Regions from separate parts of the Exiguobacterium sp. N4-1P genome, predicted to be linked through region 3. Evidence: riboswitches for the same ligand, from Rfam matches in the RefSeq annotation. Region 3 holds a riboswitch; each other region holds the start of a gene.
What was found. A riboswitch is a leader RNA that binds a small molecule or an ion and turns the genes downstream of it on or off. The one in region 3 is predicted to bind thiamine pyrophosphate.

Region 1 (8,215 bases), 960 kb from region 3:
AAGTTCTTTTATGCCCGCTTTCATAACTGGCCGCTCCCGCGTATTTTTTTAATGCAGGATTTAGTGATCTATATCTTAGTTTGGCTAGTCTTCGACTTAAAACATGTTATGTATGCATTAATTATGAGCTTCGTTCGCGCCAAGGCGTTGCAAACGGTCTATAGTTTTTACTCTGCTTCTAAACAATGTATTATCATTTGTGAAAAAGCAGATGAAATCAACGACGTCATCACAAAAGAACTTGGTCGTGGTGTCACGATTCTCGATGCGCGCGGTGGCTATTCCAACCGGACAAAGAAGATGGTTTATGTCGTCGTACAGAATAATGAAATCGTTCGTCTTCAGGAAATTGTTTCTTCTGTCGAACCTAATGCCTTCGTCACCTTCTCTGAGATTCATACCGTCTTCGGAAATTACAAAGAACATTCCTACTCTTTTTAAATGAACCGCACACGATGAAACGACACCCCCTGTCATGAGGTGGGTTGTTTTTTGTAAACGAAGGCTGACCCATCATATACGTCTACGTTTGGTATCGCTTCAGGTTTCATCTCAAAATATAAAACGATTGGATCCCCGTAACCAAAAGATGTTCCCCTAAAAAATAGATAACTCTTCACTTTTTGGGAATTAGTGGTTAAGCTAATGACATTACCAGTTAGCTTACGAAGGAATGATTGCATGAATAAACTTTGGCGCTACCGCATCTCTCTCATTCTTTTAGTCAGTTTGTTCGCTTCGATTCCTCTCATCTATGCCTTGACAGGTTATCGTACCATTTCAAAAATGACAGAAGAGATGCACGCCCATAACATCCCGATGATTAAACAGGTCGACCAACTCGTCGAATACAATCGGGATCGGGCAAATGCCGTTCGCGGCCTATTGCTCTATGAAGACGACCGCTACATTGAACAATACTACTTCTGCACGACCAAAATTCATGATTTACGCCGTGTGCTCAATGCTTCGAACGAAACACCTGTACCGATTAAAGATTTATTGGTCCGTAACAATGCATGGGAAAAAGAAATCGAAACCGTTTTCAGCCTTTATGAAACAAACGGTTCACAGGCAGCTACCGCTTTAGCGAAACAATCGACGCAGACCACGCAGACCATTCTTGAAGATCTTGCTCAAGTTAAAGATCAATTGTATACCGAATTAGATCAAGAACTCGAAAATACGGCGCTCGTGACAGCATCCTATAAACGGATGTGCTTTAGTCTATCCATTTTAGCCTTTCTACTCATCAGTGTGACCATCACGTTCTTCCATCGAATCAAATAATCTGTTGTTTCATACGATTAGCTTCGTGAAAAAGCTAAAAAACGCACCGCAGTTCTTTATCGGACTGCGGTGCGTTTTTTATATTTTTCTCAAGAAGAAGCCTTTCCTTCATTCACATGCTCCATTGCCAAATGAACTAACGACGAGACATGATGGTCATCAAGTGAATAATAGACAACTTTTCCTTCTTTACGATATTTGACGAGACCTTGTTTCAATAACGTTCTTAAGTGATGCGAAGCCGTCGCAATCGAACAATCAACTGATGCCGATACGTCACAAACACAAAGTTCTCGCTCGACCGTCAATGCATAAGCGATTCGTAGACGCGTTGCGTCCGATAACACTTTAAACAATTTCCCAATCTCAAGCGTCGGGATTTTCTCAACGGCATGACCAATTTCAGTAGCACGTTTTTTATCGATCGCAATCGTCTCACAGCGTGGTGCCTCCACTGTCTTCACCTCTCCTCCAAACTATTGCACCATCCTAAAACAACAAATGCAAGTAAGATGACTACGATGATTCGCGAGGTGAAGATTCATTTCCGATGTTTTTTTTGGATTGTACGAAAAACTGCCCATCCCCCTAATCGATTCCCGATATCCCAAACGATTCGATTAGTATCGACAGCCCGTACACCGATATCGATGATACTTGTATTTCGCAATCGCTCCTTATATCGATTCGATAGGAAGCGTGGTAACGGTACTTGTAACATCACTCGATAAAATAAATCGAGGTGTGTATGGCCCCAGATTTCCGTAGCGATGGATGCCGTTTTAATCAACAGCGGCCGTTTATATCGTTGTTGGTGTTTGTTTTTTAACAAAACCGCCAATTCAAATGCATAACGATTCGGATAGGGAAACAATTTCCAACCTAAATGATACTTTCCACGGTTGTCGATTCGAATGATTTGTGGTTCGATTCGATACCGAATCCAGCCTCCCCGAAAGCGAATGACTTGCCATTTCACGTACATCACCTCTTCAGTGATTATACCCGGTCTGATACTATTTGACGCGCAGTCTGAACCGCCTCTTTGAACTCTCGTGCCGCACGTTCAATATCTGGTGCTGCGAATAAGGCAGAGACGACGGCATATCCTTCAAGCATCTCGAATAAGTCGGGCACCACATGATGTGTGATTCCACCAATCCCGACGAGAGGAAGGGAAACAGCCCGGCGAATCGCCCGGAGTGTTTCGTTTGTCATCTGACTCGCATCGTCTTTTGTCGCCGTTGGATAGAGCGACCCTACGCCAAGATAAGTTGCCCCGTCTTGCTCTGCTTCGATTGCCTGTTCAACGGTGGAAACAGAAACCCCAATCGTGGCTTCCGGTAACAGCTTACGTGCTTCCTTCAAAGGGATGTCCTCTTGCCCGATATGCAGACCTGCACCGACGATTTGTGCGATATCAATCCGGTCATTGATGATGAGTGGGACGCCGTAACGAGACATCATTTTCTTCAAGTCACTCGCTTGTTCGAGAAATTCTTTCCCTTGCGCCTGCTTTTCACGAAGCTGGACCATCGTCGCGCCACCTTTTATTGCTGCTTCGACCGCATCAATCAAGGCAACGTCCGGGTGAAAGCGCCGATCTGTTACCGCATAAACCGTGTAATCATTCTCCACTGGTCAATACCCCTTTCAAACTTTCTTCTGTAGTCAAGCTGATTGCGTTGAACAACCCCATCCGGAAATCACCAAGTCCCGCTGCTTCATCTGCGACTTCACCCGCTTTTCCCATTAAATACGTCCCATAGGTCGCTGCTTCGAATGCATCATACCCTGCTCCAAGTAGGGTTCCGATGAGCGATGCCGTCATGCAACCTGTCCCTGTAATGTGTCCGAGTCGTGGCGTTCCTACGGTTAGTTTTACTTGTCGCTTGCCGTCTGTAATGAAATCAACCGGTCCCGTTACGACGAGAGTCGTCCCGAGCCGTCCAGCAAACTCATGGACGACTTGAAAATCTAATGTCTCTCCGGAAGCGACATCGACTCCTTTTGAACGTCCGACTTGACCGATGAGCGTCTTGATTTCAGAGACGTTCCCCTTAATGACCGTAAAATGAATTGCTTCGAGTAACTCTTTCGTGAATTGTGTCCGAAGTGTCGTCGCCCCCATTCCGACTGGATCTAAAATAATCGGTTTCTTCAATCGGTTAGCCGTTTGACCTGCCAACAATTGCGACGCTCGTGAAGCTGCGTTCAATGTCCCGATATTGATAACGACAGCATCTGCATGTCCAACCATTTCCTCGACTTCTAGGATATCTTCCGCCATGACAGGTGAACCCCCGAGCGCAAGGGTCATATTGGCACACTCATTAATCGTGACCGCATTCGTTAAATGATGAATTAATGGTTTTTTATCATGAATGGTTGTAAGCATCCGTTTCCCTCCAAATGTCATAAAAGTGATGTGTCGGTCCGATTCCGTTCCCTAAGGCAAATCCATGCCGGATTGCTTCAGTTACGTACCGTTTAGCATAAATCACGCTATCCTTCAGGGAATCTCCCAGCGCAAGACGTGCCGCAATCGCGGAAGACAATGTACATCCAGTACCATGTGTATGCTGGCGTTTTAATCGTGCCTCCTGAAACAGATGATGCCTCCCTTCCGTGTATAAAATATCCGAGGCATCCGTACTTTCAAGATGACCGCCTTTTAACAGGATAGCGATGTCTCGTTTTTGTGCGAATTCCGTCGTCGCCAGCTTCATTTCATCAATTGTCGAAATCGCTTGCCCTAACATGCGTTCCATTTCCGGAATATTCGGGGTCGTCAAGGTTGCAAGCGGCATCAAATGCTCCATTAATGCTTGTTCAGCATATTTCCTTAACAGCGCATGCCCCCCTTTTGCGACCATCACGGGGTCTAAGACGACTGGTCCCTGATAATGTTTCAAACATTTGGCAATGACTTGAATCGTTTTTTCATTCGAGACCATCCCAATTTTAACGGCATCTACACGAATATCGCTAAAAATCGAGTTCAACTGGGCTTCGACAAGCGTTGGTGATACATCTTCAACTGCTTGTACGCCTAACGTATTTTGCGCTGTGATAGCAGTAATTACACTCATACCGTAAACCCCAAGAGCAGAAAAAGTTTTTAAGTCGGCTTGAATTCCAGCTCCACCACTAGAGTCTGATCCAGCAATCGTCAGTACATGTTTCATCGATAGACCTCACTTTCTATGAGAGCACAAGGAGAAAGCGGAACGAAAAAAAGCGCCGTCCGCTGTAAAAAAGCAGACGACGCCATGAAAAACCAACGAGTGTGGTCACTTATTCATGTCTTCAATCTCAACTTTCCTACGCTGGTATTATCCAGATCAGGTGATAGGGTCGAAAACAGAATGGTTTTCCTCTCAGCCAGATTCCTCCAGCTCCCCTAGTTGCTCATGATTTAAATTTCTCTTTCACTGTAGCATAGCGCCATAAAAAAAACGAGCCGAAGCTCGTTTTTATAAGTATGCTAATGGATTAACTGTGTTAGCTGGTCCTGTCGCACTGTATTGGTAACCACCAATATGCAATTCAAAATGAAGATGTGCGCCCGTCGAGTTTCCCGTATTTCCGAGCGTACCGATTTGTTGCCCTTGCGAGACCGTTTGTCCAGCATGAACTGATAATGAATTCATATGCGCGTAAACTGTTGTATACACTTTCCCATTCAAGAAATGTGAAATCATCACGTGATTTCCGTACGGTCCACCGCTTCCTGCTGTGATGACCGTTCCTGAAGCTGCTGCGACGATTGATGATCCGACTGACCCTCTAAAGTCGACACCATTATGGAAAGTATACCCATTCGCACCACTCGCTGGTCCGAATCCTTGTGAAACACTTCCTGACGCAGGGCGAACGAACTGCGCCGAACCACTCGGAACACTAGCGACTGGCGTAGCACTTACGACCTTCTTAGACGTCCCGGCGTTGTTTTTTTCCGCCGCCTCCGCCGCCTTTTCCGCTGCCGCTTTTTCAGCTGCTGCCTTTTCCGCTGCTGCTTTAGCTGCTGCCTTTGCTGCCGCAATCGCACGTTCTTGCGCTTCTAATGTCGCTTGAAGTTCTTTCGCATTCAGAAGTTTTGTCGTAAATTTTGTTTTACCTTGACGTAATTTTTTTAAGGTTGCACTACGTGCTTTCATTTGCTGTTTGAGTTCCTTTTTTTGAACCAAAAGGGCTTCTTTTTCTTTCACTCGCTCTTCCTTTTTATCCACAAGCGTCGCTTTAGCATCAGCTAATTTTTTTTGCGTTTCAAGGTAAGCAGAAATCATCTTGTCATCTTGTTCAGCAATTTTTTTCCCTGCCATCACACGACTAAAGAGATCGCCAAGATCTTTCGAACCAAAAATGACTTCTTCCCATTTAATCGAATTCCCATCATTTTCTTGAAGCACACGAAGGCGGTCTCCTAACAGCTCTTCCTGGCGTTTTAACATTTCTTCATAATGGATAATGTCTGCCTCAAGCTCTTCAATTCGTTCATTCAACTGACGAATCTGTTTATTTTTTTCTGAGACACGAAAAATATTTTCATTGATTGCTGCATCAATCGCATTGATTTGACGTTGCTCTTTTGAAATTTTAGATTCTTGTTTTTTGATTGATTTTTCTAGTTTACGTTGTTCAGCTGCATTATCTGCTTTCTTTTCTTTGATTGTAGCCGCTTGAGTGATTGGGGTGTTCGTCAATAATAACGTCCCTAATAGTACGGTAGAAAATAACTTTTTTAGCATATGTGAGTTCCTCGCTTATGTATGAATTCGATTTTTGAAGTCCTGTTCCGTAGTGAAACTATCTGAAATTGATTATAGCACCGTAATAGTTTCAGAAAAATTTCATTTACATTTCAAATGAAAACGTTATTTTGTAATATAACAACTAATTATTCAAACTGTATAAAAAAGAACCTCTACAATGTAGAGGTTCTTTTACGATTTTATAACATTGACATAGGATTAACACTATTTGCAGGGCCTGTTCCGCTGTAGATATACCCACCGACATGAATTTCGAAGTGTAGGTGTGGTCCAGTCGAGTTACCCGTGCTACCAAGTGCACCGATTTGTTGTCCCTGGCTGACACGTTGTCCTGCACGCGCATTCAATGAACTCATGTGCGCGTAAACCGTCGTATACGTTTTTCCGTTCAATTGGTGAGCAATCATGATGTGATTTCCGTAAGGACCACTACTAGAAGCCGTAATGACAGTTCCTGTTGCTGCTGCGACAATTGGTGTTCCAACCGGTGCACCAAAGTCGATTCCATTATGGAATCCATACCCATTTTCACCACTTGCTGAGCCGTATCCTTGTGTAGTCGCACCACTTGTCGGATGAATGAACAATGCTGAAGATGCAGCTGGAGCCGGAGCTGGATTCGGTGCTACTGGTGCTGGTTTTGGTGTTACAGGCGCTGGTGTCGGCGTTGATTGTTTTGTTGAATTCGTTGTTGCTTTTTGACGCGCTGCTTGTTTTGCAGCTTGCTCGGCTGCCGCTTTTTCTGCTGCAGCTTGCTCAACTGCTGCCTTTTCTGCCGCTGCCTGATCGGCTGCTGCTTGTGCTGCTTGAGCTTCAGCACGGGCTTTTGCTTCTCGTGCTTCTTGTGCTTTGCGCTCTTTTTCAATCCGTGCTTCACGTTCACGTGCCGCTTTTTCTGCCGCGATTGCTTTTTCTTGCGCAATCAAGATTTGTTGAACTTCTTTCGCGTCCATCAACTGTGTCTCAAATTTCTTTTTTTGCTTCTTAAGTTCTTTAATGCGTTTGTTTCGTTCACTGATTTGTTGTTCGAGCTCTGCCTGTTGACGCTTTAATTCTTTTTTCTCTGTCACAAGCTTTGCTTTTTTATCTTTAAGTTCTGCTTGGGCATTCGCTAATTTCTTTTGCGTGTTCTGGTAATCCGTAATCATCTTATCATCTTGTTGTGAGATGGATTTCCCCGCTAGCACACGGCTGACGAGATCTCCGACATCTTTCGAACCAAAGATGACTTCTTCCCATTTAATCGAATTACCATCATTTTCTTGCATGACACGTAAACGATCGCCGAGCAATTCTTCTTGACGTTTCAGCTTGGCTTTATATTTTTCGATTTGCTTACCAAGTTCGACGATTTCAGCTTCTGTCGCCTTGATTTGACGATCTTTTGCTTCGACGGCAAACATTTTTTCATTCAATGCTTCGTCTAAACGATTCACTTCTTGTTGTGTCTTCGAAATTTTCTCACCTTCGTGATTCACAGAAGACTCAAGATTTTTTTGTGTATTTTGGTTTTCTTGTTGCTTTTGTTCGTTTTTAGCTTTTTGTTCACTTAAATCATCTGCTGATGCAAAATAAGGAGTTGATGAAAGGACAAGTGCGGAAACGATGAGCGACGTAAACGTTTTTTTCATGTAGTATTCCCTCTTTTTCTCTATAATTTTATTGTAGTCAAAAGTATGCTTTATTTAAATTTCATTTTAATGTTTAAATTTTATAAGAACGTTTTTGATTATAGCATTCATTTTGCCTCTATTATATTTCAGTGAGATTTCATTTTGTATAAGTTTATTGGTTAATTATGTAATACGATGAAGCTCCTTTAGTGAAAATACCTGCGCGTTGCACCTTGAGGGAAGTTTTGGCACACTAGTGGTGTAAGGGAGGAATTATAGTGAAACTTGATCATACTGGAATTGCCGTCCGTGATATGCAAGAAGCCATTACTTTTTATACAACAATTTTAGGAGGGAAATTAGTCCGTGAATATTCAAACCCCGCTCCAGGCGTGGCATCGAATATCGCTGTCATTGAATTTGAAGATGCACACATTGAACTACTGACACCAACAAGCGCTGACAGCCCAATCGCTCGTTTCTTAAAACAACGTGGTAAAGGGGTACATCACATCGCTTACCGCGTTGACGATTTAG
Region 2 (8,215 bases), 310 kb from region 3:
GGCTTCAAAAAGAAAAATATCACGATGACGTTTGACGATCGTTTTTATACGCTCGATGAGCATGTCAAAGCAATTGAGCAGAAATTAAAGCAGGACGGAAAACAGGTCGAGTACTTAGGAAACCGCCGCTTTTTAGTAAGCGGGAAACGTTATCTTTTCGTTGAACGGACGGTTTCGATGTCTGGTGTTCCGATGCAACAAACGATTTTAGAGTTTGAAAAATAATCGAAAAAGCACGATGCCGTCCTGGAAGAAAGGGGCATCGTGCTTTTATTATGGGTATGAATAGAAGCTCAAACGTTAGTTTCCCTTTCGTACTACCAGTTACCAGTTTATAGGATGCGGGTTCATTGGATCATTATGTTCAAGTTACTTGATTATGAGCGCCGGTCGAGTCGGAAGCTGATTGCAGTCAACAACGCGGCAAGCAAAGCGACAAGTCCGCCGACGAGCGCCGTATTCATCATCGGTCCGCTCGCGTAAACGAGTCCACCGAGCGCGGAGCCGAAAGCGATCCCGACGTTACTTGCGACCGGCATCAAGGACGCAGCGAGTCCTTTTGCTTCCGGGTTGAACTTTTCCGCCAAGTCAATCAGATAGATTTGTGTCGATGTCGTCAATAAAATCGACATCAGTGACATCAAAGCGATATTGATCAGTCCGAGCGTGACGGATGACGTCGTGACATATAAGGCCGCCAAGACGAACGCTTGCACGACGAACACAAACCGTAACCGACCGATCGGATTATGACTGGCGATTTTCCCGGCCAGAATGTTACTGAAAATCGAGACGACGCCGTACGCGAGGAGGATTGGACTGATCCAGGCCCGCGGCAGCTCGAGTTCAAGTTCGAGGATCGGCACGAGGTACGTGTAGACGACATAGGTCGCACCAAATCCGAACGACGGGATGAAGAAAGCAATCATGATACGTGGGTTCGCGAGCAGGCGCAGTTGATCCTTAACGGAACTTGACGCCGTCGCCTGTTGCCGCGGGACGACTTTGAAAACGGCGAAAAAAGCAATCAGTCCGAGGGCTGTCGTCAGCCAAAACGTCGCTTCAAAACCGGCATGTTGCCCGATGAACGTGCCGATCGGGACGCCGAAGACGTTCGCGAGCGTGAAGCCGCCGAAGATGAACGACACGGCGACACCGCGTTTCGCGACCGGGACACTGTCACTCGCGACGACCATCGCAAGCGAAATCAAGACACCGGTCAGGACGGCCGTGACGATCCGTGTTGCGAGCAGTAGCGAGTAGGTGTCGGCGATGCTGCTGCAAAAGTTCAAGACGACCCAAACAAAGATCAGGCTGAGCATCAATTTGCGACGTTCGAAGCGTCCCGTGATCGACATCGTGAACGGTGTCCCGATCGCGAAGGCAATCGCAAAGGCGGAGACGAGTGCGCCGGCTTTCGCAATCGTAATTCCGAGGGCCGAAGCGATTTCTGATAAAATCCCGACAATGACGAATTCGCTTGTGCCTAAGACGAACGTCAGTAAGGAGAGGGTGGCGATTAAAAGCCAGTCCGTTTTACTTAAACGGGTAGTAGATGACATATCAATTCCTCAATTCTAGCGCTAAGCAGCGCGAAACTATCGTTTTTCAGAATAGCATGATTCGTGTGTCAGGTGAACGGGAATCGGATGGAAACGGAAAAGAAGAATTATTTTGAATAGCATGTCAATTTTCTTCAGGTGAGACTACGCTATAATGAAGGAGAGCGAAGCGAACCGAACTAAAAATCGAAAGGTAGTGAGAAAAATGCAAGCGACAATTACATGGAATCACAAGATGGGCTTTAGTGGAGTGACGGAGTCCGGACACCAACTGGCAATGGATGCAGCACCTGAAAATAACGGGGAGAACGGAGCACCACGACCAACTGAATTGTTGTTACACGCCGTCGCCGGCTGTACGGGAATGGACATCGTCTCCATTTTAGAAAAAATGCGTTTACCGTTAACCTCGTTTGAGATGGACATTGAGGGAGAACGGGCGACGGAACACCCGCGCCGCTTTACGACGATTTCGATTCATTATCGTCTCGAAGGCGACTTACCGGACGATAAAGTCCGCCGGGCCGTGTCGTTATCAAAAGATAAATACTGTTCTGTCTCGAAATCACTGAATGCTGAAATTGAAGTCTATTATTCAATCAATGGCGTCCGAAACGAGGAACCGCTTTGAAACCGATTTACCTGCTTTTAACGGCTTGCTTTTTGACGGCATGCGCGAGTGAACCAGCAACAGAACCGAAGACGAAACCGGAACCGAAGACGAGTCAGCAACAGCCGGCAGCCGACGAACCGACGGCTGCCGAACAGGCGGAGCAAGACATCAAACGTCAGCTCGCCAAACTCTCGACTGCTGAAAAGGTCGATCAATTGCTGTATATCGGGATCAGCGGGACGACGTTATCGGACGCGGACCGAAGTCTGTTAAACAATCACGCGATAGGCGGTGTCCTGTTACTCGGAGGCAATATCACGTCAGACGCCCAGCTGAAAACCTTGACGGCAGCAATCAAGGACGCACAAGCCGCCGAACCGCTCGCGTTCCTCGGTTTCGATGAAGAAGGAGGACGGGTCAGCCGTGTCCCGGATCAAACGTTTCATTTACCTCCGAGTTTGACGCTCGGTCAGAAAAACGATCCGGCATTGATGCAAAAGACCGGACAGGCATTTGGTGCGATGTCACGGTTTTATGGATTCAATATGGATTTTGCCCCGGTTCTTGATGTCAACAGCAATCCGGCGAACCCGATCATCGGGGACCGGGCACTGAGCGCTGAGCCGGATGATGTCGCCCGGCTCGGTGTCCCGTTAATGCAGGGAATCAAGTCGGAAGATGTCGTGCCGGTCATCAAACATTTTCCCGGACACGGGGATACGACCGTCGATTCGCATGTCGGCTTACCGACCGTGACGAAGACGAAAGCGCAACTCGAGCAACTGGAACTCGTCCCGTTCAAAGCGGCAATCGATGCCGGAGCGGAAATGGTGATGGTCGCACACATTTTATTCCCGGCGCTCGACCCAGACAATCCGTCGTCGTTATCAGAGCCGGTCATGCAACAACTGTTGCGTGACGAGTTGAAGTTCGATGGCGTCATCGTGACGGACGACCTCGTAATGGGTGCGATCACGAAACAATATGGTCTCGCCCAAGCTTCGCGTCTCGCCCTCGAACGTGGTGCCGACATGGCGATGTTCTCGCAAGCCGGTGCTTACACGGATGTTCATGCGGCAATTATGCAGGGGATCAAGGACAAGTCACTATCACGGGCTGACCTCGACGCGAAAGTGACACGTGTCTTACGTCTGAAACAAACGTATGATTTAGCAGACACGAAGCTGATTCCAACGCGTGAACAATTGACGGAACAGGTCAAAACGGTCACGGATTGGCTGAACTGACAAGTCAGACTAGAAATCAAGCGAGCGGTCATGGTAGACTACGAATGAACCAACCAACACTAAATAGTTCTACACTAGGGGAGTCTCGCAGCAGACTGAGACGGAAATATCCGGACCCTTTGAACCTGATCTAGTTCGTACTAGCGGAGGGAAGTGGCTTCTGATTATCATCCTGTCTCAGGTCTTACCTGGACATTTTTCGGACCACTCCATCATGTTCATGGGGTGGTCCTTTTTGTGTAGCAAGGAGGAGAAGGTATGCGTCCGAAGTTACATATTGTGACGACCGGGACAAAAGAGCTGACACATCTTCTAGAAGTCTTGCCGGCTGTTGTGCCTTATGTCGACATGATTCATATCCGGGAACCGGGTTGGTCGGCGGACCGACTCGTCCAATTGATCGAGGAGCTAGTATGCGCCGGTGTTCCACGTGAAAAACTAATCGTCCATGACCGGCTCGATGTCGCCCTCGTGACGAAGTCAAGTGTCCAGTTGACATCGCGCAGTATTCCCGTCGCTGTCGTGCGGCGTCAATTCAGCGAGCTACAAATCGGCCGATCAATCCACTCCTTGACGGAAGCGCTTGAGACGGACAGCGACTTCGTCATGTATGGTCATGTCTTTGCGACGGCGTCAAAACAGGACGTCGCCCCGCGCGGACTAGCGGCACTCGCGCAAATCGTCACGTTTTCAAAAGTCCCCGTCATCGCGATTGGCGGGATTCAGCCGGAGAATGTCGCGGGTGTCCTCGCGACCGGAGTTGCTGGCATCGCTGTGATGTCAGGGATTCTCGGTCAGGCAAATCCGGTCGAAGCAGTCCAGTCGTATCGCGAGGTGATTGATCAATGAAAGCAAAAGAGACGTTAATCGTCGGCGCAGGCGTAATCGGTTTGACACTCGCCTACGAATTGCTCAAACGAGGACAACCGGTACGCGTGCTTGAGCAAAATCGTTCCAGTGAAGGAGCGACGCGGGCAGCAGCCGGCATGCTTGCGACGGATCATGAACTGATTCCTGCCTTACATCAACTGGCAGCAGCGAGTCGACAGCTTTATCCCGACCTCGTCCGTGAGCTGTTTAATGAGACCGGCATTGATAGTGGCTATAAAGAAAACCCGTTTCGACTGATCCGTGCAGACGGGGACATCCGGTTCGCTTCAGTCGGTCAAATCGATCCCGTCCAGTTGACGCGTTCGCTCCGTCACGCGATTAAAGCCCGCGGAGGTGTGATTGAAGAACAGACAATGGTCACGGGACTGCTCCGGGCAGGGGCGACCGTCGTCGGCGTTGCGACAAGTAACGGTAAGCGCGAAGCCGGGAACGTCGTGGTCGCAAGCGGTCGGGGATCAGAAGCGTTACTCGCGACGAGTGGTGTCGAGATCGCGACGGTACCGGTCAAAGGCGAATGCCTCGCCGTCCGGCTTACGGGACATGTCTTGACCGAGACGTTGTTTAGCGACGACGTGTACCTCGTTCCGAAGTTTGACGGACGGATCATCATCGGGGCGACGGAACGGATCGGTGACGAGACGACAGGGGTCAGCGTCAGCGGGATTGAACATCTCCTGCAGGCGGCGGCGCGACTGTTCCCGGCAATCAGAGAAGCGGAAATCGTGGACATCTGGTCCGGGATTCGTCCACAAACAGCGGACGGATTGCCTTATCTCGGGCAGGTCCCGGGAGTCGGGCACCTATTCGTCGCGACCGGGCATCATCGGCACGGGATATTACTCGCCCCGATCACGGCGTCCGTCCTGGCAGACGAGGTAACGGGAATCACGCCGAAATATGAGCTTCGTCCGTTTTCATTACATGAATCGAGGAGGAACACGAATGCAACTCACCATTAATGGTCAACCGTATACGCTTGACGGATCGATTTCGACAATCGACGGATTGATTCATCATCTCAATTTGACGGAAAAAATGGTCATCATCGAACAGAATCGACAGATTGTCGAGCGGACAGCATACCAAAACACACCCATTCAAACAGGCGATTCTTTTGAAATCGTTCACTTCGTAGGAGGCGGTTAATCATGTTAACGATTGGTCAAACGACATTTCAGTCGCGGTTATTACTCGGAACGGGCAAATACCCCGACGTGACGACACAGCAGCAAGCAGTCGAGGCATCAGGAGCAGACATCCTGACCTTTTCCGTTCGCCGGATGGATATCTTTGAAGCGAGTCAACCGAACTTTTTAGAGGCGCTTGATTTGAGTCAGTATCATTTATTACCGAACACGGCGGGGGCGAAGACAGCGGAAGAAGCGGTTCGGCTGGCAAAACTCGCCCGCGCGTCCGGACTGTGCGACATGGTCAAAGTTGAAGTCATCGGCTGTGATAAAACGCTGTTACCGGACCCAATCGAAACGTTGCGGGCATCGGAAGAATTATTAAAAGAAGGATTCACCGTCTTACCGTATACGTCAGACGATCTGTTGTTGGCACGAAGACTGGAAGAACTCGGGTGTCACGCCATCATGCCTGCCGCGTCCCCAATCGGATCCGGACAAGGAATCCTTAATCCACTGGCCTTAAGCTTCATCATCGAACAGATGACGGTCCCAGTCATCGTCGATGCAGGAATCGGTTCACCGACCGATGTCGCCTACGCAATGGAACTCGGTGCAGACGCCGTCTTACTTAATTCGGCCGTCGCCCATGCGAAAGACCCGGTCAAGATGGCGCGAGCGATGAAGCTTGCCGTCGAAGCGGGACGACTTGGCTTTGAAGCGGGACGGATCGAAAAGAAACGGTACGCGACGGCGAGTAGTCCCGAGACAGGGATGAGTCGATGACGGATCGTTATTCACGGCAAACCCGGTTTCGGCCGATCGGTCAGGCGGGACAAGATGAGCTGACAAAAAAACATGTTCTCATCATCGGCATGGGCGCACTCGGAACGGCAAGTGCCGAACAACTCGTCCGTGCCGGAATCGGCAAGCTGACGATCGTCGACCGTGATTACGTCGAGTGGAGCAATCTCCAGCGGCAGCACCTTTACACGGAGGACGATGCCGCGCAGCATGTCCCGAAAGCGATCGCGGCGGAGCGCCGCTTAAATGCCATCAATCAGGAAGTCGAGATTATAGCCCACGTCACCGATGTCACGCGTTACGAATTACCGCAATTGATTCCTGGTGTCGATTTGATTCTTGACGCAACCGATCACTTCGATATCCGGATGCTGATCAATGATGTGGCGGCGCAACACAAGATTCCGTGGATTTACGGCGGCTGCGTCGGGAGTTACGGCATGACCTATACGGTCCTCCCGGACGAGACCCCGTGCCTGCATTGTTTGCTCGAACATTTACCACGCGGGCAAGCGACGTGCGAGACGGCGGGTGTGATTGGTCCGGCGATTCAACTCGTCGCCGCGTATCAAGTCGCGGAAGCCTTGAAGCTCCTCGTCGGTGCGACGGACGCGCTACGGCAGGAATTGCTCGCGTTCGACGTCTGGACGAATGAACAGAGCCGCATCAATGTCGCGTCTTTGAAGAAGGCATCATGCCCGTCCTGCGGCGAGAACCGGACCTATCCGTATTTGACGCACATGCCGGTGCAGTTTACAACATTGTGTGGACGTGACGCCGTCCAGGTCCGTGGAGATGAGGCGCGTGACTTAGAACGTCTTGAACAGAATCTGAGCCCGGTCGTCAGTATCGTCGCGAAAAATCCGTACTTGCTCAGTTTTAAGACGGAGACGCATCGATTCGTCGCCTTTCGTGACGGACGCGTCCTGATTCATGGGGAACAGGAACTCGTCCGTGCAAAACAGCTCTATCACGCCTTTTTTGGTTAAAAAGTCACAAAAAAATCAAACTAACATTCAAAATATATGTTTTAGATGTTTTGAAAAGAGGTAAATAAGACTTCAAGACACAAAATGGCGTTTTAGGTAGACTGAAAGCGAAGAGGAGTGATTAGGATGAAACAAGAATTCGATAAAGTGGTCCAATCATCGGACCAGACGAAGCGGACAGAACAGACAGCTGAACCGGTTCAGCAGGCGAATTGGAATCCAGATCGGTACCGGACGAACTTAAATCCGTTCTATCTGTCACCTTGTAGCGTCGAACGACGGGAAGATGTTGAAGCACATGCGAATCATCTGATCGAAGTTGAACCAGACGCGTCCCCTCTTGCCCAAATTTTCGAACAACAACAAACAGCCCATATACCGAACAAACATCAGAGCTCAAAATTCACGACAGGAATTGTAGTCGGTGCTATCATCGGAGGATCCGTCTCCATCATCACTTCTGTCAAGCGGTTGCGGCACAAACATTAAGGAAATGAATGCATGGAATGTAAAGGATAGTAAGGTCCGGTCGCGTCCGGTCTTTACTGTCTTTTTTTTGATTATAGACGCATGCCGGATCGAAGCCTATGCGCGGACGAGAGTCGTCATTGCCGTTTCAGACGTGTTAAACTGGACTTAATATATTAGTAAAGTGAGGGTGAGGAAACATGAAATGGATTCATACAGCGGATTGGCATTTAGGAAAAATCGTCCACGGCGAATCGATGATTGACAATCAACGCGCCGCGCTCGAAGCATTTTTAGCATTACTCGACCGGGAACGTCCGGACGCGGTGGTCATTGCGGGCGACTTATATGATCGCGCCGTCCCACCGACCGAGGCGGTCGAACTGCTCGATGCGACACTCGCGGACATCGTCCTCGACCGCGGGATTCCGGTCATCGCGATCAGCGGTAACCACGATTCGGCGGAACGGCTCAGTTTCGCGACGACCCTTCTCGAACGGTCAGGTCTACATCT
Region 3 (8,215 bases):
CGCTTTGCTCCGACACGCACCGTCCGTGTGCTCAGCGGGAGTCGTGCGTCGCGCTTACGACAGCTCGAAGACTTGCCGGACGACGTCATTCTCATCATCTCCTACCCGTCGCTCCGGCTCGACATCAAAAATCATCAAACGATCCATTACGATTGTATCTTTTTTGATGAAGCACAACATCTGAAGAATCCACGGTCGCAGACGACGGTCAGCTTAAAACAACTGTGGGCGACGCGGCGGTTTGCCTTGACGGGGACGCCGCTCGAAAACAAGACGCTTGATCTCTGGTCAATCTTTGACGTCGTCTTCCCGGCACTCTTGCCGGACCGGCAACGGTTTCTCGACTGGTCAGCACGGGACGTCCAACAATTCGTCGAACCGTTTTTGCTGCGCCGGACGAAAAAAGATGTTTTGCAACAGTTGCCGGCGAAACAAGTCGTCCATCAGTACACGGAACTGACGGCGGCACAGAAAAAACTCTATGCCGCCCACTTGGCAAAGTTACAGCTCGAGACGTTACAGCATCTCGATCAGTCAAAACCGGAAGAACGGATGAAGTTACTCGCCGGATTGACCCGGCTCCGGCAAATCTGTTGCGACCCCCGGTTGTTCGTCGAAAACTACCGCGGCCGGTCGGCGAAACGGGACCGGTTGCTCGCCTTGATTCAAGAAAAACGGGCAGCAGACAAACGGATCTTAATTTTTTCACAGTTTACAAAAATGCTCGATTTGATTCGGAACGACCTGCATGAGTTGCACCTCCCTCATTTCGAACTGCGCGGGGATACACCGATTGCGGAGCGTCTCGAACGCTGCGACCGTTTTAATGCAGGCGAAGTCGATCTGTTTTTGATTTCACTGAAGGCGGGCGGCACCGGACTGAACCTGGCGACGGCGGATACTGTCATCTTATATGACAGTTGGTGGAATCCGGCTGTCGAACAGCAAGCGGCTGACCGGGCACACCGGATGGGACAAACACAGACGGTCGAAGTCATTAAATTAATCACGAAAGGCACGATCGAAGAAAAAATCATCGAGCTGCAGGAACGGAAAGCGACACTCGTGACGGACATACTTGAACAACCGGCGTCACTTGCGTTATCGGTCGATGAGATGGTTCAATTGCTTGAATAAGAGGAAAGGCACCGATTTCTTAATAGGATGTAAACCGTTGCTGCTCTAGGGAGAACAGGTTTCTGGCTATCGTTTTTTCGCCGGTTGATGTTTAGCTTTTAATGTTACGGGGGTATAACTATCATAGCACCGCATCAGCGAGTTGCTTTTACAACCACATGTTTCTCAATATCAGCGTAATGACCTGGGAGAGAAATGCTAACCACTCACTTCGATCTTCATTTTTATGAAATCAATTTGAAATAGCATTCGATGCACCGTCTTGATCCGGAACGATTCGTTCCACTCCTTTCTTCATTACCTTTTGAGGGCTATACCAAATTCAAGGGGGAAATGAACATGTCAGTAACATTAAAAGTAGAAGAACGCGAAGTACGCCCACGCTCACTTAGAAAGCAATTACGTCATGAAGGAAAAGCTCTTGGTGTCGTGTATGGTTACAAAGTGGAAAGTACACCGATTGCCTTTGACGAAAAAGCATTGATCAAAGTCGTTCGCGAACATGGTGAGAATGCACTTGTTGCACTTCAAATCGGTGGTAAAAAAGTCAACACACTGATCAACAAACTCGATATGGATATCTTCACACCAACAATCAAGCACGTTGAATTCATCGCTGTTAAAATGGATGAAGAAACAGAAGTCGAAACAGATATCGTCCTCGTCGGCGAAGCGGCTGGTGCAAAACTTGGTGGATATCTTTCACAAACACTCTTTAAAGTAACAGTTGCAGCTACACCAGATAAATTACCGGAACGCGTCGAAGTCGATGTGACAAATCTTAACCTCGGTGATTCTCTATCGGTTTCGGATTTGCCGGAAGAAAAAGAATACCGTATCGTTACGGAAGGTGACATTCAAGTCGTTGCCGTCGTCGAATCGACACTTGAAGCGGATCTCGAAGAAGCAGATGCTGAAGAACCAGCTGAAGCGACAGAAGAAGTTTCTACTGAAGAACAAACGGAAGAAAAAGAATAATTTTTCTTACCCTCCCCTCGCGGAGGGTTTTTATCTGTATTGACAACTGTCGGTAGAGTCGGTACAGTAAATAGCGTACACACTATATGCACATCCACTAGGGGAGCCCATTGGCTGAGACGATTCACTTCGGACCCTTTGAACCTGATCTAGTTCATACTAGCGTAGGAAAGTGGAGCGGTAATTCGTTCAATTTTTCTGCATGTTTGCAGATTCAGCGACCGCTCTCTTTCATAGAGGGCGGTCTTTTTGTTTGTCTGGTGGTTGTGCCAAAGGGAGATAGGAACATGAACAGTTGGAAAATGAAAGAAATCATTGTCATGATGATGTTGTCGGTTGCTTGCGGGGTACTCTACTTAGGGTGGTCGACATTGTGGTTACCGATTTCCGCGATCTTCGGACCGGTCGGATCGAACTGGATGTTCGGGATTTGGGTCATCGCGAGTCCGCTTGTCGCCTACATCATTCAAAAGCCCGGGGCAGCACTGATTGCAGAAGTCGTCGCCGCGGCTGTCGAATTATTCACGGGGAGTCACTTCGGATTATCGGCCTTATTGATTGGTTTCGCTCAAGGAATCGGTGCCGAAATCGCTTTTGCCCTCTTCGGATACCGGAAGTTCAACACAATGACGTTAGTTCTATCCGGAATGTTCGCCGCAATCGGTAGTATGGTCTATAGTCTTGTCGTCAATGGTTTCGCCTACTATACGACGACGACACTTCTGTTGACGTTTTCCCTTCAACTCGTCAGCGGTGCATTGCTCGGTGGATTACTTGCGAAAGTCATCGTCGATGCGCTCGTCAAGACAGGGACGTTGAACGGTTATGCGATCGGGCGTAAGCGGCGGAAGCCGGATGCAGCATGATTCATTGTAACGACTTGTCTGTCCGCTATCCGGGGCAACATGACAACGTCCTGCACAAGGTGACGGTGACGCTACACGAAGGGGAAACGACGTTGCTCGTCGGACCGAGCGGCAGTGGGAAAACGACGTTTTTACATGTTCTCGCCGGTTTATTACCTGACGCGATCGAAGCCGATGTCAGCGGCCACTGCAAAACGAATGGGACGGTCGGAATCCTTTTTCAAAATCCGGACGACCAGTTCTGCATGCAGACCGTCGGAGCGGAAGTTGCCTTTAGTCTTGAAAATCGCTCAGTCGACCGCAGTCAGATGGATGACCGGGTTGACGCCGTACTGGCACGTGTCGGCCTTGATGTGCCGCTGACGACACCGATTATGCAACTGTCAGGAGGGATGAAACAACGACTCGCCCTCGCCTGCGTCCTAGCCCTTGAGCCGGATATTCTATTGCTTGACGAACCGACGGCGCAACTCGATCCGGCAGGACATCGGGTTTTGATGCAGCTGATTGAGGAACTCCATCACGACCGGACGTTGACGCTCGTTCTGATTGAACATCAGCTTGACCGCTGTGTGACGTTCAGTGACCGGGTGCTCGTCTTCGATCACGGTGGAACGATTTTACGTGATGGTCCGCCGCTTGATGTCTTCGGTCAGCATCGCGCTGAACTCGAACGACGCGGCATTGCAACACCGCTCCTCTACCCGTATGAACTGGAAACCGTGCCCCCCGCTTCTTCCCAGGCGGGGCGGTTACGAAAAGTGACTAACAACCGTCCTCCGGTTCGGCACGACACGACGTTCGCGCTGACGCGCACCGCGTTAGGACGCCGTAAGCAAGTGATTGTCGATAACCTGTCGCTTGCAACACACGCCGGAGAATGGATCATGGTCGTCGGATCGAACGGTGCCGGGAAAAGCACGTTGCTCGAAACACTGGCGAAATTGATTCCGGCGCAAGGCGGTACGGTCCGCTTGTTCGAAAAAGAACTGCGGACATGGAAAAGTCGGAGCTATTACCGACACGTCGGATTCGTCTTTCAACAGCCAGAGCTCCAATTTCTCAAGCAGACGGTCGAAGACGAGCTCGTAATCAGCATGGATGCACCGACGCCGGAGCGGATTGAAACGGCGTTGCAATCCTACCGGTTAACCCATGTCGCCCGTCAGTCGCCCCTCGCCCTGAGCATGGGTCAAAAGCGACGGCTCAGCGTCGCAACGATGTTGTTAGAACCAAAAGACGTCCTGTTACTCGATGAACCGACGTTCGGTCAAGATGCCGAGACGACAAGTCAACTCATCGAGATGTTCGAGCAGGCGCGATTAAACGGGACGACGCTGATCATGGTGACGCATGACATGGAGCTGGTCCACCAGTATGCCGACCGGGTCCTCGTCCTTGGTGACGGGCGACTTCAGTTCGACGGCACACCGGACACTTTGTTTAAAGACGAGACGTTACTCGAGCATAACCAACTCTCTCGTCCGTTATCGTATTTGTATCAGCAACTCGAGGAGGTGAAACGTCGTGCAGGAAAACGACTCCCCGCTCGCACGTATTAATCCGGCACTCAAGCTCGGTGCCCTCCTGTACGTGATGGTGCTCTTGATTGCGGCACCGACGTTACGCGAAACGATAGCCTTACTTTTACTCGCTGCGGTCGGATTGGGCTGCTCCGGTTGGTCACTGTTGACGCTCGCCAAACGGGTCTCCCCCTACCTCGTCTTGTTCTTGCTGACATTTTGGATGATGGCAGCCTTCGGAAAAGGCAGTACGGAAGTTTGGTCATTCGGTTGGTTTCGCGTCACGGAAGAAAGTATCGGTCATGCCTGGTTGATTGCACTGCGGATGCTCGCCTTCGTCTTCCTCAGTTTGACGTTCATCGCGACGACCGACCAAACCCGGTTCGTCATGAGCCTGATTCATCAGTGCCGCCTTCCGGACCGTCTCGCATACGGCTTTTTAGCAGGGATTCGTTTTATTCCGATCTTTCAGCAGGAAATAAGAACAATCCGTCAAGCACGGCGTGTCCGGCAACAGCACTCGATTTGGCCATGGCAGACGTTTTTCGCCATCAGTTTACCGCTTTTTACGAACAGTATCATCCGTTCGGAACAAATCGCGATTGCGATGGAAGCGCGTCGGTTTCAGGCCGAGCGGACGTATTATGTCCGTCCTGTCGTGACGCGTCACGATCAAGTGTTTTTTTGTCTCGTTTGTCTCGTGGCGAGCTTGCTTCGGATTGTCCTATGACATTCATTAGATTAACGCAGACGGATTCAGGGAATCATAGTTTCGGAAGCAGTTAATTTAAAGAAGTAGGTGAAGGTTTGAAACGAATCGTATTAGTCGGGGCAGGTCATGCCCATTTAGAATGTATCAAGGAAGGAACGCATCCGGATGTTGAATGGATCGTCATCAACCCGTCCCGTTACCAGTATTATTCAGGAATGTTCTCCGGTCTTGCGGACGGCACGTATCGACTCGAGGAGACCCGGGTCGATGTCAAAGCACTCTGTTCTCTTCACGGAAAGACATTGATGGAGGACCGTGTCACGCGAATCGATCCGCAAACGAAACAAGTTTTCTGTCAATCGGGTCAAATCATTCCCTATGATGTTGTATCGTGTAACATCGGTTCGAATGACTGGAATGTCTCAGATGCGACGTCACGCGTCACGATCAAGCCGAATTATCAAATCGATCAGGCGCTCCGTCAGTTTAAAGAGGCATCGTCGCCCGTCATCGTCGGGAGCGGTGCTGCTGCAATCGAGATGGCCGCCTCATTCCAATCGGACGGTTGTTCGGTCACACTCGTCCATGATGAACCGCTCCTCGCAGGACACCCGGCAGAAGCAAGCATCCTTGACCGGTTGGATACGCTGGGCGTGACACGCATCGTCGACCGGTTCCTCTCTCTTGATGAGCAAACCGTCCGGCTCCAGTCGGGTCAATCATTCAAAGCGGATGCCGTCCTGTTTTTAGGTGGCGCGTCAGCACTGGATCTGTTCAAGGCATCCGGCCTCTATTGTGACGACCGCGGATTTTTGCTCGTCCACGAGACGTTCCAGTCGCTAGAGGACCCTTCTCTGTTTGCCGTCGGCGACTGTGCGACGCTCGCCGCATATCCGAACACACCGAAGAACGGTGTAACCGCCGTCCGGCAAGCACCGGTCTTGCATGAGAACCTTCTTCGTTTCATCAATCAGGAACGTTTGCGGACGTTCCGGCCGCAAGCGCGTTACTTGACGATTCTTTCGATGGGACATCAGCAAGGGACCTTGCTTTACGGACGACACTATCAGACGAATCATTTGAGCTGGCGTTTGAAACAATGGATCGATCGCCGGTTCATCAAAAGTTATACAACATAAGAACTCGAATTTCGAATGAACTGGGTGTTCGGTTCAAGGCGGAACGTGCACTAAGGTGTCTGCATGTGGAACCTCCTAAAACAGAGAGGTATTCATTCCTCAATCTAGACACAAAAACAGCCATCACATACTTGCGATGGCTGTTTCAGACTGTAGACAACGTGCTATCAGGAAATCAAGCGTCTTTTTTCGTTACTTTCCTCGGGCGAGGCGCAAGCCGTTGCTCCTTGATCCTAACGGACAACGAGCAGGGTCTTGCCTGCCTCTGAAAGTGCGTTAAAAACGCACTTTTTCCCGTAGGAGTCAACGAAACGTGACGCTTTTTAGGGAATACCGTGAGATAAATCCAAATATGCAGACGGTTTAGAGCGTAATCTGTCTTGAATCGCTTAGAACTGCGAACGATTGCCGCTTTGAATACGAGGTGAGACAGGAAAGCGCATCTCGATATAGCATTTTCAGGCTTCATAACCGTTTAGCTACAGCTTTAACAGCCATCGCATACTTACGATGGCTGTTTCGTGTCTTTGATTATTTTAAGAAAGCAAGTAACGTGTCGTTGAATTTTTCGCGTTCATCGAGTACCGTCCCGTGCCCACTCTCTTCAAATGGTTCGATGCGTGAGTTCGGGATTCCTTTTTGCATCTCTTCCGCAAATTCAAACGGACAGACTTTATCTTTTTTGCCATGAATGATTAACGTCTCGACGTCAATCTGCGGCAATTCATTCCGTAAGTCTTCGTCGCGCAAGGCGATTGCCGATAAAATCGTGCCGTGAGAAGAGGCTGCGACACTTAAGTTGTGGAACCATTGTGTCAGCGGTTCTGAATGGTCTTGTTCAAAGAAGATTTTTCCGAATCCTTCAAGCATCGCCGGACGGTCTTTTCTCGTATCGGCAATCAAGTCATCGACTTCGTCTTTTGTCATCCCGTACGGGTACCCTTCCCGTTGCGTGAAGACCGGAGCTGCAGCACCCGCAAGAATCAATTTCGAGATTTTGCTCGATCCGTGGTTGAGCAGATAGCGTAACGCAATCCCGCCCCCCATTGAAAAGCCGAGTAACGCTGCGTCTTTCAGTTCGAGCTGCGTGATGACTTGATCGATGTCAGATGCCATCGTTGCATAATCATATCCGCTGGCTGGAGCATCCGATTTGCCATAGCCGCGGTAATCAACTCCGATGTAACGGTAGCCGGCGTCGAGCAAGGCATTCTTTTGATATTCGAACATGTTGTTATTCGCTGGCCATCCGTGTAACATGACGACCGGTTGTCCTGAACCGACATCTTCGACATAAATTTTAGTTCCGTCAACTGCTTGAATGAATGTACCCATTTGAATAACCCCCGTGTAGTAGTGAAATTCATGATGATTGAGTATTACCCGTTCTGATAGATTATTAACATCTTAAGGTTAAAGTGAAATGAAAAATAGATAAAATATGGAAAAATATATGGTAAAATAAGTAGAAAACGACGGGGAGGGATTGTCATTAAATCATGGTCACTGGCATTAGGACTGGCCTGCAGTCTCGTCTTGACCGGGTGCGGTCAAGAACGTTTATTGAAGCTTGAGTCCGTACCGGCGTACTGGTCAGTCGAACGTTTTACCGATCATCAATTCGTAGACGATGTATCGACGAAAGAGAAAAAACAATTGTTAAAAACGTGCAAGAATAAAAAGACGACGGCACTGCCCTCATCCTACCGGATCCTTAATACATATGAGATGTACTTTTCCTTAAAAACGCTTGAAATGTATGGAGCTCAAACCGAGGTCTTTTATCTCGCTGAAAAAGAAAACCTGTACCTCGCCTGCCGGTCGCGGGATACGCATCAATTAAAAATTCATCCGGTCGAA
Region 4 (8,215 bases), on a different contig from region 3:
CTTGATCGTCGCCCCGGCGTCACTCCTCTACAATTGGGCAGCAGAGCTGCACCGCTTTGCTCCGACACGCACCGTCCGTGTGCTCAGCGGGAGTCGTGCGTCGCGCTTACGACAGCTCGAAGACTTGCCGGACGACGTCATTCTCATCATCTCCTACCCGTCGCTCCGGCTCGACATCAAAAATCATCAAACGATCCATTACGATTGTATCTTTTTTGATGAAGCACAACATCTGAAGAATCCACGGTCGCAGACGACGGTCAGCTTAAAACAACTGTGGGCGACGCGGCGGTTTGCCTTGACGGGGACGCCGCTCGAAAACAAGACGCTTGATCTCTGGTCAATCTTTGACGTCGTCTTCCCGGCACTCTTGCCGGACCGGCAACGGTTTCTCGACTGGTCAGCACGGGACGTCCAACAATTCGTCGAACCGTTTTTGCTGCGCCGGACGAAAAAAGATGTTTTGCAACAGTTGCCGGCGAAACAAGTCGTCCATCAGTACACGGAACTGACGGCGGCACAGAAAAAACTCTATGCCGCCCACTTGGCAAAGTTACAGCTCGAGACGTTACAGCATCTCGATCAGTCAAAACCGGAAGAACGGATGAAGTTACTCGCCGGATTGACCCGGCTCCGGCAAATCTGTTGCGACCCCCGGTTGTTCGTCGAAAACTACCGCGGCCGGTCGGCGAAACGGGACCGGTTGCTCGCCTTGATTCAAGAAAAACGGGCAGCAGACAAACGGATCTTAATTTTTTCACAGTTTACAAAAATGCTCGATTTGATTCGGAACGACCTGCATGAGTTGCACCTCCCTCATTTCGAACTGCGCGGGGATACACCGATTGCGGAGCGTCTCGAACGCTGCGACCGTTTTAATGCAGGCGAAGTCGATCTGTTTTTGATTTCACTGAAGGCGGGCGGCACCGGACTGAACCTGGCGACGGCGGATACTGTCATCTTATATGACAGTTGGTGGAATCCGGCTGTCGAACAGCAAGCGGCTGACCGGGCACACCGGATGGGACAAACACAGACGGTCGAAGTCATTAAATTAATCACGAAAGGCACGATCGAAGAAAAAATCATCGAGCTGCAGGAACGGAAAGCGACACTCGTGACGGACATACTTGAACAACCGGCGTCACTTGCGTTATCGGTCGATGAGATGGTTCAATTGCTTGAATAAGAGGAAAGGCACCGATTTCTTAATAGGATGTAAACCGTTGCTGCTCTAGGGAGAACAGGTTTCTGGCTATCGTTTTTTCGCCGGTTGATGTTTAGCTTTTAATGTTACGGGGGTATAACTATCATAGCACCGCATCAGCGAGTTGCTTTTACAACCACATGTTTCTCAATATCAGCGTAATGACCTGGGAGAGAAATGCTAACCACTCACTTCGATCTTCATTTTTATGAAATCAATTTGAAATAGCATTCGATGCACCGTCTTGATCCGGAACGATTCGTTCCACTCCTTTCTTCATTACCTTTTGAGGGCTATACCAAATTCAAGGGGGAAATGAACATGTCAGTAACATTAAAAGTAGAAGAACGCGAAGTACGCCCACGCTCACTTAGAAAGCAATTACGTCATGAAGGAAAAGCTCTTGGTGTCGTGTATGGTTACAAAGTGGAAAGTACACCGATTGCCTTTGACGAAAAAGCATTGATCAAAGTCGTTCGCGAACATGGTGAGAATGCACTTGTTGCACTTCAAATCGGTGGTAAAAAAGTCAACACACTGATCAACAAACTCGATATGGATATCTTCACACCAACAATCAAGCACGTTGAATTCATCGCTGTTAAAATGGATGAAGAAACAGAAGTCGAAACAGATATCGTCCTCGTCGGCGAAGCGGCTGGTGCAAAACTTGGTGGATATCTTTCACAAACACTCTTTAAAGTAACAGTTGCAGCTACACCAGATAAATTACCGGAACGCGTCGAAGTCGATGTGACAAATCTTAACCTCGGTGATTCTCTATCGGTTTCGGATTTGCCGGAAGAAAAAGAATACCGTATCGTTACGGAAGGTGACATTCAAGTCGTTGCCGTCGTCGAATCGACACTTGAAGCGGATCTCGAAGAAGCAGATGCTGAAGAACCAGCTGAAGCGACAGAAGAAGTTTCTACTGAAGAACAAACGGAAGAAAAAGAATAATTTTTCTTACCCTCCCCTCGCGGAGGGTTTTTATCTGTATTGACAACTGTCGGTAGAGTCGGTACAGTAAATAGCGTACACACTATATGCACATCCACTAGGGGAGCCCATTGGCTGAGACGATTCACTTCGGACCCTTTGAACCTGATCTAGTTCATACTAGCGTAGGAAAGTGGAGCGGTAATTCGTTCAATTTTTCTGCATGTTTGCAGATTCAGCGACCGCTCTCTTTCATAGAGGGCGGTCTTTTTGTTTGTCTGGTGGTTGTGCCAAAGGGAGATAGGAACATGAACAGTTGGAAAATGAAAGAAATCATTGTCATGATGATGTTGTCGGTTGCTTGCGGGGTACTCTACTTAGGGTGGTCGACATTGTGGTTACCGATTTCCGCGATCTTCGGACCGGTCGGATCGAACTGGATGTTCGGGATTTGGGTCATCGCGAGTCCGCTTGTCGCCTACATCATTCAAAAGCCCGGGGCAGCACTGATTGCAGAAGTCGTCGCCGCGGCTGTCGAATTATTCACGGGGAGTCACTTCGGATTATCGGCCTTATTGATTGGTTTCGCTCAAGGAATCGGTGCCGAAATCGCTTTTGCCCTCTTCGGATACCGGAAGTTCAACACAATGACGTTAGTTCTATCCGGAATGTTCGCCGCAATCGGTAGTATGGTCTATAGTCTTGTCGTCAATGGTTTCGCCTACTATACGACGACGACACTTCTGTTGACGTTTTCCCTTCAACTCGTCAGCGGTGCATTGCTCGGTGGATTACTTGCGAAAGTCATCGTCGATGCGCTCGTCAAGACAGGGACGTTGAACGGTTATGCGATCGGGCGTAAGCGGCGGAAGCCGGATGCAGCATGATTCATTGTAACGACTTGTCTGTCCGCTATCCGGGGCAACATGACAACGTCCTGCACAAGGTGACGGTGACGCTACACGAAGGGGAAACGACGTTGCTCGTCGGACCGAGCGGCAGTGGGAAAACGACGTTTTTACATGTTCTCGCCGGTTTATTACCTGACGCGATCGAAGCCGATGTCAGCGGCCACTGCAAAACGAATGGGACGGTCGGAATCCTTTTTCAAAATCCGGACGACCAGTTCTGCATGCAGACCGTCGGAGCGGAAGTTGCCTTTAGTCTTGAAAATCGCTCAGTCGACCGCAGTCAGATGGATGACCGGGTTGACGCCGTACTGGCACGTGTCGGCCTTGATGTGCCGCTGACGACACCGATTATGCAACTGTCAGGAGGGATGAAACAACGACTCGCCCTCGCCTGCGTCCTAGCCCTTGAGCCGGATATTCTATTGCTTGACGAACCGACGGCGCAACTCGATCCGGCAGGACATCGGGTTTTGATGCAGCTGATTGAGGAACTCCATCACGACCGGACGTTGACGCTCGTTCTGATTGAACATCAGCTTGACCGCTGTGTGACGTTCAGTGACCGGGTGCTCGTCTTCGATCACGGTGGAACGATTTTACGTGATGGTCCGCCGCTTGATGTCTTCGGTCAGCATCGCGCTGAACTCGAACGACGCGGCATTGCAACACCGCTCCTCTACCCGTATGAACTGGAAACCGTGCCCCCCGCTTCTTCCCAGGCGGGGCGGTTACGAAAAGTGACTAACAACCGTCCTCCGGTTCGGCACGACACGACGTTCGCGCTGACGCGCACCGCGTTAGGACGCCGTAAGCAAGTGATTGTCGATAACCTGTCGCTTGCAACACACGCCGGAGAATGGATCATGGTCGTCGGATCGAACGGTGCCGGGAAAAGCACGTTGCTCGAAACACTGGCGAAATTGATTCCGGCGCAAGGCGGTACGGTCCGCTTGTTCGAAAAAGAACTGCGGACATGGAAAAGTCGGAGCTATTACCGACACGTCGGATTCGTCTTTCAACAGCCAGAGCTCCAATTTCTCAAGCAGACGGTCGAAGACGAGCTCGTAATCAGCATGGATGCACCGACGCCGGAGCGGATTGAAACGGCGTTGCAATCCTACCGGTTAACCCATGTCGCCCGTCAGTCGCCCCTCGCCCTGAGCATGGGTCAAAAGCGACGGCTCAGCGTCGCAACGATGTTGTTAGAACCAAAAGACGTCCTGTTACTCGATGAACCGACGTTCGGTCAAGATGCCGAGACGACAAGTCAACTCATCGAGATGTTCGAGCAGGCGCGATTAAACGGGACGACGCTGATCATGGTGACGCATGACATGGAGCTGGTCCACCAGTATGCCGACCGGGTCCTCGTCCTTGGTGACGGGCGACTTCAGTTCGACGGCACACCGGACACTTTGTTTAAAGACGAGACGTTACTCGAGCATAACCAACTCTCTCGTCCGTTATCGTATTTGTATCAGCAACTCGAGGAGGTGAAACGTCGTGCAGGAAAACGACTCCCCGCTCGCACGTATTAATCCGGCACTCAAGCTCGGTGCCCTCCTGTACGTGATGGTGCTCTTGATTGCGGCACCGACGTTACGCGAAACGATAGCCTTACTTTTACTCGCTGCGGTCGGATTGGGCTGCTCCGGTTGGTCACTGTTGACGCTCGCCAAACGGGTCTCCCCCTACCTCGTCTTGTTCTTGCTGACATTTTGGATGATGGCAGCCTTCGGAAAAGGCAGTACGGAAGTTTGGTCATTCGGTTGGTTTCGCGTCACGGAAGAAAGTATCGGTCATGCCTGGTTGATTGCACTGCGGATGCTCGCCTTCGTCTTCCTCAGTTTGACGTTCATCGCGACGACCGACCAAACCCGGTTCGTCATGAGCCTGATTCATCAGTGCCGCCTTCCGGACCGTCTCGCATACGGCTTTTTAGCAGGGATTCGTTTTATTCCGATCTTTCAGCAGGAAATAAGAACAATCCGTCAAGCACGGCGTGTCCGGCAACAGCACTCGATTTGGCCATGGCAGACGTTTTTCGCCATCAGTTTACCGCTTTTTACGAACAGTATCATCCGTTCGGAACAAATCGCGATTGCGATGGAAGCGCGTCGGTTTCAGGCCGAGCGGACGTATTATGTCCGTCCTGTCGTGACGCGTCACGATCAAGTGTTTTTTTGTCTCGTTTGTCTCGTGGCGAGCTTGCTTCGGATTGTCCTATGACATTCATTAGATTAACGCAGACGGATTCAGGGAATCATAGTTTCGGAAGCAGTTAATTTAAAGAAGTAGGTGAAGGTTTGAAACGAATCGTATTAGTCGGGGCAGGTCATGCCCATTTAGAATGTATCAAGGAAGGAACGCATCCGGATGTTGAATGGATCGTCATCAACCCGTCCCGTTACCAGTATTATTCAGGAATGTTCTCCGGTCTTGCGGACGGCACGTATCGACTCGAGGAGACCCGGGTCGATGTCAAAGCACTCTGTTCTCTTCACGGAAAGACATTGATGGAGGACCGTGTCACGCGAATCGATCCGCAAACGAAACAAGTTTTCTGTCAATCGGGTCAAATCATTCCCTATGATGTTGTATCGTGTAACATCGGTTCGAATGACTGGAATGTCTCAGATGCGACGTCACGCGTCACGATCAAGCCGAATTATCAAATCGATCAGGCGCTCCGTCAGTTTAAAGAGGCATCGTCGCCCGTCATCGTCGGGAGCGGTGCTGCTGCAATCGAGATGGCCGCCTCATTCCAATCGGACGGTTGTTCGGTCACACTCGTCCATGATGAACCGCTCCTCGCAGGACACCCGGCAGAAGCAAGCATCCTTGACCGGTTGGATACGCTGGGCGTGACACGCATCGTCGACCGGTTCCTCTCTCTTGATGAGCAAACCGTCCGGCTCCAGTCGGGTCAATCATTCAAAGCGGATGCCGTCCTGTTTTTAGGTGGCGCGTCAGCACTGGATCTGTTCAAGGCATCCGGCCTCTATTGTGACGACCGCGGATTTTTGCTCGTCCACGAGACGTTCCAGTCGCTAGAGGACCCTTCTCTGTTTGCCGTCGGCGACTGTGCGACGCTCGCCGCATATCCGAACACACCGAAGAACGGTGTAACCGCCGTCCGGCAAGCACCGGTCTTGCATGAGAACCTTCTTCGTTTCATCAATCAGGAACGTTTGCGGACGTTCCGGCCGCAAGCGCGTTACTTGACGATTCTTTCGATGGGACATCAGCAAGGGACCTTGCTTTACGGACGACACTATCAGACGAATCATTTGAGCTGGCGTTTGAAACAATGGATCGATCGCCGGTTCATCAAAAGTTATACAACATAAGAACTCGAATTTCGAATGAACTGGGTGTTCGGTTCAAGGCGGAACGTGCACTAAGGTGTCTGCATGTGGAACCTCCTAAAACAGAGAGGTATTCATTCCTCAATCTAGACACAAAAACAGCCATCACATACTTGCGATGGCTGTTTCAGACTGTAGACAACGTGCTATCAGGAAATCAAGCGTCTTTTTTCGTTACTTTCCTCGGGCGAGGCGCAAGCCGTTGCTCCTTGATCCTAACGGACAACGAGCAGGGTCTTGCCTGCCTCTGAAAGTGCGTTAAAAACGCACTTTTTCCCGTAGGAGTCAACGAAACGTGACGCTTTTTAGGGAATACCGTGAGATAAATCCAAATATGCAGACGGTTTAGAGCGTAATCTGTCTTGAATCGCTTAGAACTGCGAACGATTGCCGCTTTGAATACGAGGTGAGACAGGAAAGCGCATCTCGATATAGCATTTTCAGGCTTCATAACCGTTTAGCTACAGCTTTAACAGCCATCGCATACTTACGATGGCTGTTTCGTGTCTTTGATTATTTTAAGAAAGCAAGTAACGTGTCGTTGAATTTTTCGCGTTCATCGAGTACCGTCCCGTGCCCACTCTCTTCAAATGGTTCGATGCGTGAGTTCGGGATTCCTTTTTGCATCTCTTCCGCAAATTCAAACGGACAGACTTTATCTTTTTTGCCATGAATGATTAACGTCTCGACGTCAATCTGCGGCAATTCATTCCGTAAGTCTTCGTCGCGCAAGGCGATTGCCGATAAAATCGTGCCGTGAGAAGAGGCTGCGACACTTAAGTTGTGGAACCATTGTGTCAGCGGTTCTGAATGGTCTTGTTCAAAGAAGATTTTTCCGAATCCTTCAAGCATCGCCGGACGGTCTTTTCTCGTATCGGCAATCAAGTCATCGACTTCGTCTTTTGTCATCCCGTACGGGTACCCTTCCCGTTGCGTGAAGACCGGAGCTGCAGCACCCGCAAGAATCAATTTCGAGATTTTGCTCGATCCGTGGTTGAGCAGATAGCGTAACGCAATCCCGCCCCCCATTGAAAAGCCGAGTAACGCTGCGTCTTTCAGTTCGAGCTGCGTGATGACTTGATCGATGTCAGATGCCATCGTTGCATAATCATATCCGCTGGCTGGAGCATCCGATTTGCCATAGCCGCGGTAATCAACTCCGATGTAACGGTAGCCGGCGTCGAGCAAGGCATTCTTTTGATATTCGAACATGTTGTTATTCGCTGGCCATCCGTGTAACATGACGACCGGTTGTCCTGAACCGACATCTTCGACATAAATTTTAGTTCCGTCAACTGCTTGAATGAATGTACCCATTTGAATAACCCCCGTGTAGTAGTGAAATTCATGATGATTGAGTATTACCCGTTCTGATAGATTATTAACATCTTAAGGTTAAAGTGAAATGAAAAATAGATAAAATATGGAAAAATATATGGTAAAATAAGTAGAAAACGACGGGGAGGGATTGTCATTAAATCATGGTCACTGGCATTAGGACTGGCCTGCAGTCTCGTCTTGACCGGGTGCGGTCAAGAACGTTTATTGAAGCTTGAGTCCGTACCGGCGTACTGGTCAGTCGAACGTTTTACCGATCATCAATTCGTAGACGATGTATCGACGAAAGAGAAAAAACAATTGTTAAAAACGTGCAAGAATAAAAAGACGACGGCACTGCCCTCATCCTACCGGATCCTTAATACATATGAGATGTACTTTTCCTTAAAAACGCTTGAAATGTATGGAGCTCAAACCGAGGTCTTTTATCTCGCTGAAAAAGAAAACCTGTA

Region 1: it holds a riboswitch for thiamine pyrophosphate, as region 3 does, so the genes downstream of both, thiD (bifunctional hydroxymethylpyrimidine kinase/phosphomethylpyrimidine kinase) here and A0126_RS07835 (ECF transporter S component) in region 3, are expected to answer to the same signal.
Region 2: it holds a riboswitch for thiamine pyrophosphate, as region 3 does, so the genes downstream of both, A0126_RS05965 (thiamine phosphate synthase) here and A0126_RS07835 (ECF transporter S component) in region 3, are expected to answer to the same signal.
Region 4: it holds a riboswitch for thiamine pyrophosphate, as region 3 does, so the genes downstream of both, A0126_RS18105 (ECF transporter S component) here and A0126_RS07835 (ECF transporter S component) in region 3, are expected to answer to the same signal.

Annotation. Positions count from the first base shown of each region.
Region 1 covers NZ_CP022236.1:518,861-527,075, reverse strand. The annotation lists gene A0126_RS02710 (YitT family protein) at 1-441, shown strand, start outside; gene A0126_RS02705 (CHASE3 domain-containing protein) at 682-1,290, shown strand; gene A0126_RS02700 (ArsR/SmtB family transcription factor) at 1,380-1,745, opposite strand; gene A0126_RS02695 (hypothetical protein) at 1,832-2,269, opposite strand; gene thiE (thiamine phosphate synthase) at 2,290-2,928, opposite strand; gene thiM (hydroxyethylthiazole kinase) at 2,918-3,688, opposite strand; gene thiD (bifunctional hydroxymethylpyrimidine kinase/phosphomethylpyrimidine kinase) at 3,669-4,478, opposite strand; TPP riboswitch at 4,595-4,705, opposite strand; gene A0126_RS02675 (murein hydrolase activator EnvC family protein) at 4,767-6,041, opposite strand; gene A0126_RS02670 (murein hydrolase activator EnvC family protein) at 6,245-7,696, opposite strand; gene A0126_RS02665 (VOC family protein) at 7,957-8,215, shown strand, end outside.
Region 2 covers NZ_CP022236.1:1,172,841-1,181,055, forward strand. The annotation lists gene A0126_RS05945 (hypothetical protein) at 1-225, shown strand, start outside; gene A0126_RS05950 (MFS transporter) at 378-1,562, opposite strand; gene A0126_RS05955 (OsmC family protein) at 1,768-2,193, shown strand; gene nagZ (beta-N-acetylhexosaminidase) at 2,190-3,422, shown strand; TPP riboswitch at 3,489-3,591, shown strand; gene A0126_RS05965 (thiamine phosphate synthase) at 3,681-4,271, shown strand; gene A0126_RS05970 (NAD(P)/FAD-dependent oxidoreductase) at 4,268-5,272, shown strand; gene thiS (sulfur carrier protein ThiS) at 5,256-5,459, shown strand; gene A0126_RS05980 (thiazole synthase) at 5,462-6,226, shown strand; gene A0126_RS05985 (ThiF family adenylyltransferase) at 6,223-7,233, shown strand; gene A0126_RS05990 (hypothetical protein) at 7,360-7,722, shown strand; gene A0126_RS05995 (exonuclease SbcCD subunit D) at 7,902-8,215, shown strand, end outside.
Region 3 covers NZ_CP022236.1:1,479,174-1,487,388, reverse strand. The annotation lists gene A0126_RS07845 (DEAD/DEAH box helicase) at 1-1,137, shown strand, start outside; gene A0126_RS07840 (50S ribosomal protein L25/general stress protein Ctc) at 1,477-2,115, shown strand; TPP riboswitch at 2,205-2,303, shown strand; gene A0126_RS07835 (ECF transporter S component) at 2,403-2,981, shown strand; gene A0126_RS07830 (ABC transporter ATP-binding protein) at 2,978-4,543, shown strand; gene A0126_RS07825 (energy-coupling factor transporter transmembrane component T family protein) at 4,509-5,234, shown strand; gene A0126_RS07820 (NAD(P)/FAD-dependent oxidoreductase) at 5,312-6,355, shown strand; gene A0126_RS07815 (alpha/beta fold hydrolase) at 6,887-7,690, opposite strand; gene A0126_RS07810 (hypothetical protein) at 7,892-8,215, shown strand, end outside.
Region 4 covers NZ_CP022238.1:288,569-296,783, reverse strand. The annotation lists gene A0126_RS18115 (DEAD/DEAH box helicase) at 1-1,189, shown strand, start outside; gene A0126_RS18110 (50S ribosomal protein L25/general stress protein Ctc) at 1,529-2,167, shown strand; TPP riboswitch at 2,257-2,355, shown strand; gene A0126_RS18105 (ECF transporter S component) at 2,455-3,033, shown strand; gene A0126_RS18100 (ABC transporter ATP-binding protein) at 3,030-4,595, shown strand; gene A0126_RS18095 (energy-coupling factor transporter transmembrane component T family protein) at 4,561-5,286, shown strand; gene A0126_RS18090 (NAD(P)/FAD-dependent oxidoreductase) at 5,364-6,407, shown strand; gene A0126_RS18085 (alpha/beta fold hydrolase) at 6,939-7,742, opposite strand; gene A0126_RS18080 (hypothetical protein) at 7,944-8,215, shown strand, end outside.